DNA from 2 places in the Cellulosimicrobium sp. GQ32 genome. Region 1 is predicted to be linked to the other one. Evidence: predicted binding sites of a transcription regulator. Region 1 holds the regulator's gene; the other holds the start of a gene.
The links. The regulator LexA, encoded in region 1, represses DNA repair genes until DNA is damaged. The targets are predictions, from matches to a motif close to TCGAACANNTGTTCGA.

Region 1 (5,304 bases):
GGCCTTCTCTCCTCTCGCCCAGGGGATGCTCACCGACCGGTACCTGCGCGGGGTCCCGGACGACTCCCGCGTGGCGCGCGGCGGGCCCCTGCGACCGACGTTCCTCTCGGACGCGAACCTCGACCACGTGCGCAGGCTCGACGGCCTCGCCCGCGCCCACGGGCGCAGCCTCGCGACGACGGCGATCCTCTGGGCGATGCGGGACGAGCGCGTCACCTCGGTCCTGCTCGGCGCGAGCTCGACGCGCCAGCTCGACGAGAACCTCGCCGCGCTCGATGCGCCCGGGCTCTCCACCGAGGAGCTCGCGGCCGTCGACGCGCTGCCCGCGGACACGGGCATCAACATCTGGGCGTCGCGGTCCAGCGACCTGTAGCACCGCGGACGCGGTCCGGGGTCCGGGGTCCGCGACGCGGGAACGACGACGAGGCGCTGCGGCGCCGCCTCAGGCGTGCGGCGCGGGCTCCTCGCTCACGTCCCCGACGGGAGAGGCGCCGTCAAGGACCTCGGCCCGTGCCGCCGACTCGCGCTCCTCGCGCTCGACCCGGAGCGAGGTGATCGCGCTCTCGAAGTCCTCGAGCGAGTCGAACGCCTGGTAGACGCTCGCGAAGCGCAGGTAGGCGACCTCGTCGAGCTCGCGCAGCGGCCCGAGGATCGCGAGCCCGATCTCGTACGCGTCGAGCTCCGCGCTGCCGCTCGCCCGGATCGTCTCTTCGACGCGCTGAGCGAGCACCGCCAGGTCGTCCTCGTTGACGGGGCGCCCCTGGCAGGCCTTGCGCACGCCGTTGACGATCTTCTCGCGCGAGAAGGGCTCCGTGACGCCCGAGCGCTTGACCACGGACAGGCTCGCGGTCTCGATCGTCGTGAAGCGGCGGTTGCACTCGGGGCACTGGCGACGCCGACGGATCGACGCGCCGTCGTCCGAGGTGCGCGAGTCGACGACGCGGGAGTCCGCGTGGCGGCAGAACGGGCAGTGCATGACGGGCTCCTCCGCGGGTTCGCGCCGACGGGTCGGCGCGACGAACGTATGCCGTCGCGGCGGGGCGGTGCAACACGCCTCCAGCGCGGAGGCCCCGCGGAGGTCGGGACGACGGCATCAGGCTCCCGCCCGTGGACAGCAGAACGGGGGCGGTCGTGGTCGACCGCCCCCGTCGGGACGCCCCCGTCCCCATCTCACGCGTGACTCGCCTCACGCGCGACGACGTGCACAGGAGTCGCGGTGGACCGCGCGCTCCTCGCCTCGTCCGCCCAGCCCCCCAGCCGGCGTTGTGAGGTGAGACTAACTTAGGCTGACCTAATCGGAGATGCAACCCCTGCGACCCGGCGCACGAGGATCTGCTGCCGTGTCCTGCGTCACAACGAAGCCCGGCGCGCCGACGACGAGCGGCGCAGCCCTAGGCAGATGCCGGAAGAAGGATCTTCTGGCCGGCCTGGAGGCCGGACGACGAGAGACCGTTGAGCTCGGCGAGCCCGCTCACGACGTCCCGGAGATCCTCGCCCGGAGCCGCCACGCCCCGCGCGAGCTCCCACAGCGTCTCCCCCGCGGTCACGACGTGGACCCGGACCTCCACGGGCTCGCCCGGCGCGCTCGCGACGGCGACGCCCACGCGCGCGGCGAGCAGGAGCACCACGGCCGCCAGGAGCACGAGGACCACGCGGCCCCGCCGGGTGAGTCGCAACGGCCGCTCGCCCGCGCGCTCCGGCGCCGCGGCCCCGCCCGCGCGGCCGAGAGGCCCGACCGTCGAGATCGCCATCGCATCCATGCCTGCTCCGTCCCGGCCCGCGGGCCCGATCGCCTTCCCCGGTCGATCGGACGCCGCGAGCCCTTCGCCTCCCGCGCCGACCAGATCGGTCGAACACGTGTACGTAGAACATCTGTACGAAGGTCTATCACGAACCGCCGACAGAGTCGAGACATGCTCGAACAGGTGTTTGATTCGTGTCGCAACCTCCCCTAGCCTGGGGTCAGGTCGGTTCGCCGGACATGTCCGCTCGGACCTGGTGGAACGACCGAGGTCCCGGGGCGCACGCACCGGGAGGGGAGGCCGCAGGCCGGGAGGCGTCGGCGGCCGCGACGGACGAAGGCGGAGCGACCATGGCGGCACGAGGCACGGACAGGGCACGGGGGCTCGCCGAGGTGCGCGAGCTCCCGGACGGGTCGGCGGGGGGTGACGGACTCACACCGCGGCAGCGTCTCGTGCTCGAGACCATCCGCGCGTGCGTCGAGCAGCGCGGCTACCCGCCGAGCATGCGGGAGATCGGCGAGGCAGTCGGCCTGACGAGCCCGTCGTCCGTGAAGCACCAGCTCACGACGCTCGAGCGCAAGGGCTTCCTGCGGCGCGACCCGAACCGCCCCCGCGCCATCGAGGTCGTCCAGCCGGACGACGCGCGCCGCGCGACCTCGCTCGGGACCGCGGGCGCCGTGCCCCAGCTCCCGTACGACGAGGCGCACCCCGCGCCGTCGTACGTGCCGGTCGTCGGACGCATCGCGGCCGGTGGACCGATCCTCGCGGAGCAGGTCGTCGAGGACGTCTTCCCGCTGCCCCGCCAGCTCGTCGGCGAGGGCGAGCTCTTCCTCCTGCGGGTCCAGGGCGACTCGATGATCGACGCCGCGATCTGCGACGGCGACTGGGTCGTCGTGCGCCGCCAGCCGGTCGCGGAGAACGGCGAGATCGTCGCGGCGATGATCGACGGCGAGGCCACGGTGAAGTCGCTGCGGCGCGCGGACGGCCACGTGTGGCTCATGCCGCACAACGCCGCGTACGACCCGATCCCGGGAGACGACGCCCAGGTCCTCGGGCGCGTCGTCTCCGTGCTGCGCAGCCTCTGAGCGACCGAGGCCCCTCCCCTCAGCACGCCGAGAGCCGGGTGGTCGTCGACCACCCGGCTCTCGCGGTGCTCGGGCCGCTCGGTCAGAGACCGAAGCGGCGGTCCCGGCCGGTCAGAGACCGAAGCGGCGGGCGACGGCGCGCAGCGACTCGGCGGACGACCGCAGGCCGGCGAGCTCCGCGTCGGCCAGCGGTACCTCGACCCGCTCGGCGGCGCCCCGCCGGTCGACCAGCGTCGGCAGCGAGAGGCACACGTCGTCGAGCCCGTACGCGCCGTCCAGGAGCGTCGAGACGGGCAGGATCCGGTGCTCGTCGTCGAGCACGGCCTCGATGATGCGCGTGCCCGCGAGCCCGACGGCGTAGTTCGTCGCGCCCTTGCCCTCGATGATCCGGTAGGCCGACTGCACCACCTCGCGCGCGATGTCGTCACGCACCTCCGCGGTGAGGGGCCCCCTCCCGCCGAGGCCAGGCCATTCCAGGAGCGGCACGCCGCCAATGGTCGCCGAGCTCCACAGCGGGATCTCGCTGTCGCCGTGCTCGCCCGCGACGTACGCGTGGACGTTCTGCACCGCGACGCCGCAGTGCTGGGCCACGAGGAAGCGCAGGCGCGACGAGTCGAGGACCGTGCCGCTGCCGAAGAGCTGCGTCGGCGGCAGCCCGGAGAACTTGAGCGCCGCGTACGTGACGATGTCGACGGGGTTGGTCACCATGACGTAGACCGCGTCCGGGGCGACCTCCACCAGCCCGGGCAGGATCGTGCGCATGAGGCCGATCGTGCCCTCCGCGAGGTCGAGCCGTGTCTGGCCGGGCTTCTGCTTCGCCCCGGCCGTCACGACGACCACGTCCGCCCCGGCGCAGACCGCGACGTCGTCCGAGCCCTCGACCCGGGCCATCGGCATGAACTGGATGCCGTGCTGGAGGTCGAGCACCTCCGCCTCGACCTTCGCCTTGTTGACGTCCAGGAGCGCCACCGTGCGCGCGGCGCCGCGCATGAGGGCCGCGTACGCGAGCGTCGACCCGACCGCGCCGGCCCCGACGATCGCGAGCTTGGTCGTCCGCGCTCCCCCTCCCGGACCGCCCGTGGTCGCGTCGCCGGTGCCCTGCGGGGACGTGCTCGTCGTCATCTCGCCTCCGTGAAAGTTCGCTGGATTCCCTGATGCTCGCGGGAAGGACTCAGCCTAGGGCGGCGAGGCGCCGTAGCGCAGCGGTAGCGACGTCGCGCTCCGTCGTCTGCCAGAACCCCGGCATGGACCGCGTGAGGAACGTGCCGTAGCGCGCGGTCACGAGGCGCGGGTCGAGGACCGCGACCACGCCTCGGTCGGCCGTGGACCGCACGAGCCGGCCGGCGCCCTGCGCCAGCAGGAGCGCTGCGTGCGTCGCGGAGACCTGCATGAACCCGTTGCCGCCTGCGGCCTCGACCGCACGTGCCCGAGCCGACTTGACCGGGTCGTCCGGGCGCGGGAACGGGATCCGGTCGATGAGCACGAGCTGGCACGACGGCCCCGGGACGTCCACGCCCTGCCAGAGCGACAGGGTGCCGAACAGGCACGTCGCCGGGTCGTCGGCGAACTCCCGCACGAGCGTCGGGAGCTGGTCGTCGCCCTGGCACAGGATCGGCACGTCGAGCCGCTCACGCATCGCCTCCGCCGCGGCGACCGCGGCGCGGCGTGACGAGAACAGGCCGAGCGTGCGCCCCCCGGCAGCCTCCACGAGGGCCGCGATCTCGTCGAGCTGGTGCTCCGTGGATGCCTCCCGGCCCGGCGTGGGCAGGCGCTTGGCGACGTAGAGGATGCCCTGCCGCGCGTAGTCGAACGGGCTCCCGACGTCGAGCCCGCGCCACCGCGGCGCGTCGGCGTCGCCGCCCTCACCGCCGTTCCCGAGGCCGAAGGTGCGCGCCACGGCGTCGAAGCTCCCTCCGAGGGCGAGCGTCGCGGACGTGAACACCCCTGTCCGCTCGGCGAGCAGGTGCGTCCGGATGAGGCCGGCGACGCCGAGCGGGGCGGCGTGCAGCCGGCTCGCGCCCTCGCCGAACCGGTCGGCCGACCAGCCGCCCTCGCCGGGCCGGGAGCACCAGAGCACGTCGTGCCCGGTCGGGTCGGCGGCCATGCGCTCGGCGACCTCGAAGAGCTGGAGCATGGTCGACTGGGCCATCTTCAGCCCGGAGTCCGGCTGGGCGGGCTTGGTGACCCCGGTCTCGGGCTTGAGCGTCGAGAGGACCTCGCGCGCGGCGTCGCGCACCGCGGCGACGGCCGAGCGCGCGCCGTCGGGCAGCCCGTCCGGGAACCGCTCGGCGGGCAGCGCGCCCACGACCGTCCCGAACGCCGCCGACGCCGCGTCGAGCGCGTCCGTCGTGACGCCGCCGTGCCGGCGTGCGAGCCGCGCCGCGCTCTCGATCGCCGGGACCGAGAGGTCGACCGTCGCGGCCGCCGTGACGCGGTCCGCGAGCTCGTGCGCCTCGTCGACGACGAGCACGTCGTGC
Region 2 (5,304 bases), on a different contig from region 1:
CGACCCAGCCGAGCAGCTCGAGGATCACGGAGGCCGCGGAGTAGGCACCGGTCGCGAGGGGGATCACGGGGACACCCTAGCGGGACCGGACACCGCGGGCATATCCGGCACACCCCCGAGAAGACCCTGGCTCACCCCTCAGACCAGCGGCTTCGCGAAGCAGAGCGCGACGTGGTTGTCCCCGACGTACGGCGGGAACTGCGCGACGGCGCGGTACCCGAGCGAGCGGTAGAGCGCGATCGCGCCCGGCTGCCGGATGCCCGTCTCCAGCAGCAGGGTGGACACCCCCCGCTCGCGGGCGACGACCTCCAGGGCGTCGAGCAGCCGGCGCGCGGTCCCGGTCCGACGTGCGCGCTCGCGCACGAAGACTTTCTTCACCTCGAGCGCGTCCACGGGCGCCCCGGGAGCGGGGCTGCGCAGCGACGCGCACCCGACGGCCTCGCCGTCCCGGTACGCGACGAGGGTCGCGACGACCTCGGCGCCCACGCGGGCGTCGACGGCGTCGAACTCTCCGGCGGCGTCGAGCCCGGCGAACAGCTCGGGGTAGAGCACCGCCGAGGACGTCTCGTGCATCTCCCGTCGCAGCGCCGCCGCGTCCGGGTCGCCCCACGGGACCGCGCGAACGTCGACGACCCCAGGGGCGGGGACGGTGACGGGCTCGCTCGGGGTGGCGGGTCTGCGTGCGTCGCGCGCCCCGCGCCCGCCGCTCGTCGCCGAGGTCGCGTCCACACCGTCGGTGCCGACGCCCGAGTCCGCCGTCCCCAGGTCCAGCGCGAAGCAGCGCGAGAGCGGGTGCCCGGCGTAGTGCCCGTACGACTCGATCGGGACGTAGCCGAGCGAGAGGTACAGGTCGATCGACTCGGGCTGGAGGGTCCCGGTCTCCAGGACCAGGCGGTCGAGCCCGGCCTCGACGGCGTGCCGGTGCGCGGCCCGCATCGCCGTGCGCGCGTGCCCGCGGCCCCGGTGGGCCGGCTCGACCCAGAGACGCTTCACCTCGCCCGTCCGCGAGGGGTGTGTGCCGCCGCGGCCGTCGGGCGTGCCCGACACGTCGCGCAGCGCGACGAACGCGACGGGCTCACCGGCCGAACGGACCACGACGTTCGCGATCGAGGCGTCGGGCACGAACGGGCCCGCGTCGGGCTCGCCGTAGCGCACGGCGAGCTCCGCCTGCTGACGGGTGCGCAGGAGCTCGGCCGCGGCGTCGTCCCCGGGCACCGCCTCGACGGTGACGTGCGCGCCCAGGCGCGCGGCGTCGTCGGGCAGGACGCGCGGGAGCGAGCCCGTCACGCCGACCTCGTCATGCGCTGACGAGCGCGCCCAGGACCGACGTGAAGAAGCCGAGCCCGTCGGTCCCCGCGCGCGGGCCGGCCTCGTTCGCGGGGCCGAAGCCCGCCTCGACGGCGTGCTCGGGGTGGGGCATGAGGCCGACGACGTTGCCCGCCGCGTTCGTGATGCCCGCGATGCCCCGGCGCGACCCGTTCGGGTTCCAGCCGTCGTAGCGGAAGACGACGCGGCCCTCCGCCTCGAGCTCGTCGAGCGTGCGGTCGTCCGCGACGAACTGGCCGTCCTGGTTCTTCAGCGGGATCGTGATGCGCTGGCCGGCCGTGTAGTCGCGCGTCCAGGCCGTGTCCACGTTCTCGACCACGAGCACCTGCTCGCGGCAGATGAAGTGCAGGTGGTCGTTCTTGACCATCGAGCCGGGCAGCAGGTGGGCCTCGGTGAGGACCTGGAAGCCGTTGCAGATGCCCAGGACGGGCATGCCGCCCGCCGCCGCGTCGACGATCGACTCCATGACGGGCGCGAAGCGGCTGATCGCGCCGGCGCGCAGGTAGTCCCCGTAGGAGAAGCCACCGGGCAGGACGACCGCGTCGACGCCGTGCAGGTCGGCGTCCGCGTGCCACAGCGACACGGCCTCACCGCCCGCGAGACGCACCGCGCGCGCCGCGTCGCGGTCGTCCAGCGTGCCGGGGAACGTGACGACGCCGATCCGCGCCGTCGCGAGCGTCGCGCCGGACATCAGGCGAGCCCCTCGGACGTGATCGTCGCGGCCGCGTCCGCCTCGATGTCCGCCACGCGCACGACGTCCTCGATGACCGGGTTCGACAGGACCTTGACCGCGGCCTCCTGGGCGGCGGCGAGGATCTCCGGCGTGACCGGGCCGTCGACCTCGAGCTCGAACCGCTTGCCCTGGCGCACGGACGTGAACTGGGTGAAACCGAGGCGCGGCAGCGCCCCGACGACGGCCTTGCCCTGCGGGTCCAGGATCTCGGGCTTGGGCATGACCTCGACGACGACGCGTCCCACGGGGGCTCCTTGGCGAGAGAGTTCGGGAGAGCCGGGGCTCCGGGATCCCGCCCACGTCACGGTCGTCGAGGACGGCCGGTGGGACGGGGCGAGCGGGAGCCGACGGCGGGATTCCGCGGCCAGTCTACCGGGCGCGCGAGCGCGGTCCGGCGGGCGTCCGCACGGTGGCACGACGCTTCCTGAGCGCCGAGGTAGAACTCTGGTCGACCGAGGTAGAGCCGTGGTTCACCGAGGTAGAGGCGTGGTCTGCCCAGTCGCAGTCGCACCGGGCCGGGCTCCGGGAGTGCCTCAGCCCCCCGCCGAGCGGGGCGGACCGGCAGGGATGTTGCCGTCGAGCACGTGCTTGCGCCACGCGCGCTCCCCGTTCGACCGGGAGAACAGCGTGGCGGACCCGATGGCGCACACGAGGACCAGCGGCCAGTACCACCAGGCGAACGGAAGACGCCACGCGTGCCCCGACCCCGTCGAGACGAGCCCGAGGAGCGCCATCGCGGTGGGGGCGACCATCTGGATCCCCGTGACGAGCAGCGCGGCCGCGACGCCCCTGCGCCACGGGTAGAGCGCCCCGTGGATGTCGTCGGCCACCCACCACCAGTAGCGCGCGGGCAGCCGAGCGTCGAACAGCCGGTACAGCAACCAGCGGCCGAGCGGCGGGTGCTCGCGCCACCGCAGCCCCCAGCCCGCGCGCACGAGCCCCCACGCCTCGCGCGGGCCGATGCCGTGCGGCGCCCCGGCGTCGTCGGGTGCGGGCGCGAGGTCGAGCAGGACCGCGAGCGCCTCGTCACCGTGCAGGCGGCGCCAGCGCGGCGGGTAGGCGCGGAGCCAGAACCGGGCGGACCGCTCGTACCGGTCCGTCCCGACGGCGGTCACGCGCCGCTCCCGGCCAGGCCGTCGGTGGCGCCCGCTGGGCCGCGGCCCTCCAGCGACCGTCGCGCGCGCTCGGCGAGCTCGGCCAGCCGCAGGGTCTCTGCCCGCGCCGCCCGGCGCCCGTCGTCGGTCGCCCGGTAGTAGCGCCGCAGGCGGCCGTCGACGACCTCCTCGCCGGTCGGCTCGACGAGTCCGGCGGCGACGAGCCGGTCGAGGTTGCCGTAGAGCGTGCCGGCCCCGAGCCGGGTGCCGCCGTCGGAGAGCTCGCGCACCGCCTGGATCACCGCGTACCCGTGCCGCGGCTCTGCGCTGAGCGAGAGCAGCACGAGGTACGCCTGCTCGGTCATCCGGAACGCGGGAGGACGTGACGCCATGAGCGATATATATCGGATGCCGACCTATCACGCCAGCCCTCGACGCGTGTCAGAGGGTGCCGCTAGAGTCGAACACGTGTTCGAGACGCACGCTCGGGCACGGTGCGAGGGCGGGGTCCTGCCCCTTCCCCGCCCTCGCACGAACCGTGGCTCGACGACGCAGGAGGTCCGCATGGCAGCACCGCTCGCCCCCACCGCGGAGCGCGGCAGGGCACGACCGTCGCCGCAGACCGTCGCGCGCGTCCTCACACGCGACGGTACCTGCGTGTTCCCCGGCTGCCGCGTCCCGGCGTTCCGTTGCGACCTCGACCACGTCGTGGCCCCACGACCGGGCGCCGACGACGACGCCGCGGCCGCCGCGCAGGAGGCCGACAACCTCGTGGCGCTCTGTCGGCACCACCGGGTCGTCCGCGCGCGCGACGGCTGGCGTCCCGCGCTGCTCGCCGACGGCTCGGTCCGGTGGACCGCGCCGAGCGGGCACACCTACGTGCGCCCGGTCGCCGCGCGGACCGCCTGACGGCTCAGCCGAGCGTCGAGCCCGTGAGCCGCTCGTACGCCTCGAGGTACCGGGCGCGGGTGCGCGTGACGACGTCGGCGGGGATCGACGGCGGCGGGGTGTCGGACGCGCGGTCCCACCCGGACGCGGGCGACACGAGCCAGTCGCGCACGAACTGCTTGTCGTAGCTCGGCTGCGCGTGCCCCGGCTCCCACTGGTCCGCGGGCCAGAACCGTGACGAGTCGGGCGTGAGCACCTCGTCACCGAGGACGGTCCGGCCGGTCGTCGGGTCCACGCCGAACTCGAGCTTGGTGTCCGCGAGGATCACGCCGCGCTCGCGCGCGATCTGCTCGGCGCGCGCGTACACGGCGAGCGTCAGGTCGCGCAGGCGCGTGGCGTCGTCGAGGCCGATCTGCTCGGCGACCGCGTCGAACGAGACGTTCTCGTCGTGCTCGCCCACGGCGGCCTTGGTCGCGGGCGTGAAGATCGGCTCCGGCAGTCGCGACCCGTCGACCAGCCCGGGCGGCAGCGGCACGCCGCAGACGTCTCCCCCGGCGCGGTACTCGACGAGCCCCGAGCCGGTGAGGTACCCGCGCACGACGCACTCGACGGGGAACATGTCGAGGCGGCGGCAGATCATCGCGCGCCCGGCGACGACGTCGGGCACGAGGCCGTCGCCCGGCTCCGACGAGACCTCGGTCGACACCACGTGGTTCGGCACGAGGTCGGCGAGCTGCTCGAACCACCACAGGCTGAGCTGGGTGAGCACGACGCCCTTGTCCGGGATCCCCGGCGACAGCACGTGGTCGTACGCGCTGACCCGGTCGCTCGCCACGACGAGCACGACGTCACCGAGGGGGTGCACGCCACCGACGGCGGGCAGGTCCGGCGCGTAGAGGTCGCGCACCTTCCCGGAGTACACGTGCGTCCAGCCGGGCAGGTCGAGCGCCGCGGTGTCGAGCGCGTCCGCCTCGCCGAGCGAGAGGGCCGAGGCAGGGTCCTGAGGGGTGTCGGTCACGGCCCCTAGTCTCGCACCGCCCTCCACAGGCGCGGCACCGTGTCCGGCGACCGGTCGGTCGGCCCGTCGGCCCGCCTCGCCGAACGGGTGGCCCGACCTTGCCGCCCGTCCCGGCGGCCTCTCGGGGACAGCACCGCGACGCCTCACCCGACAGCACGGACCGCGCCCGCCTCCGAGCCCGGACGCGACGAACGCCACGGAAGTCGCTACTGTGCCATCAGGACGGTCGTGGGAGCGCTCCCTCA

Region 2: a site for LexA is predicted at 3,614-3,629, ahead of AC6CH9_RS02185 (HNH endonuclease signature motif containing protein). Genes of this name have one in related genera too.

The regions. Positions count from the first base shown of each region.
Region 1 is NZ_JCAXEP010000007.1:149,806-155,109, reverse strand. It holds gene AC6CH9_RS13300 (aldo/keto reductase) at 1-373, shown strand, start outside; gene nrdR (transcriptional regulator NrdR) at 443-976, opposite strand; gene AC6CH9_RS13290 (LysM peptidoglycan-binding domain-containing protein) at 1,392-1,760, opposite strand; gene lexA (transcriptional repressor LexA) at 2,093-2,827, shown strand; gene AC6CH9_RS13280 (L-lactate dehydrogenase) at 2,939-3,949, opposite strand; gene AC6CH9_RS13275 (ATP-dependent DNA helicase) at 3,999-5,304, opposite strand, start outside.
Region 2 is NZ_JCAXEP010000001.1:515,253-520,556, forward strand. It holds gene AC6CH9_RS02155 (hypothetical protein) at 1-67, opposite strand, end outside; gene AC6CH9_RS02160 (GNAT family N-acetyltransferase) at 139-1,287, opposite strand; gene purQ (phosphoribosylformylglycinamidine synthase subunit PurQ) at 1,298-2,017, opposite strand; gene purS (phosphoribosylformylglycinamidine synthase subunit PurS) at 2,017-2,304, opposite strand; gene AC6CH9_RS02175 (hypothetical protein) at 2,593-3,174, opposite strand; gene AC6CH9_RS02180 (PadR family transcriptional regulator) at 3,171-3,545, opposite strand; gene AC6CH9_RS02185 (HNH endonuclease signature motif containing protein) at 3,718-4,062, shown strand; gene AC6CH9_RS02190 (phosphoribosylaminoimidazolesuccinocarboxamide synthase) at 4,067-5,059, opposite strand.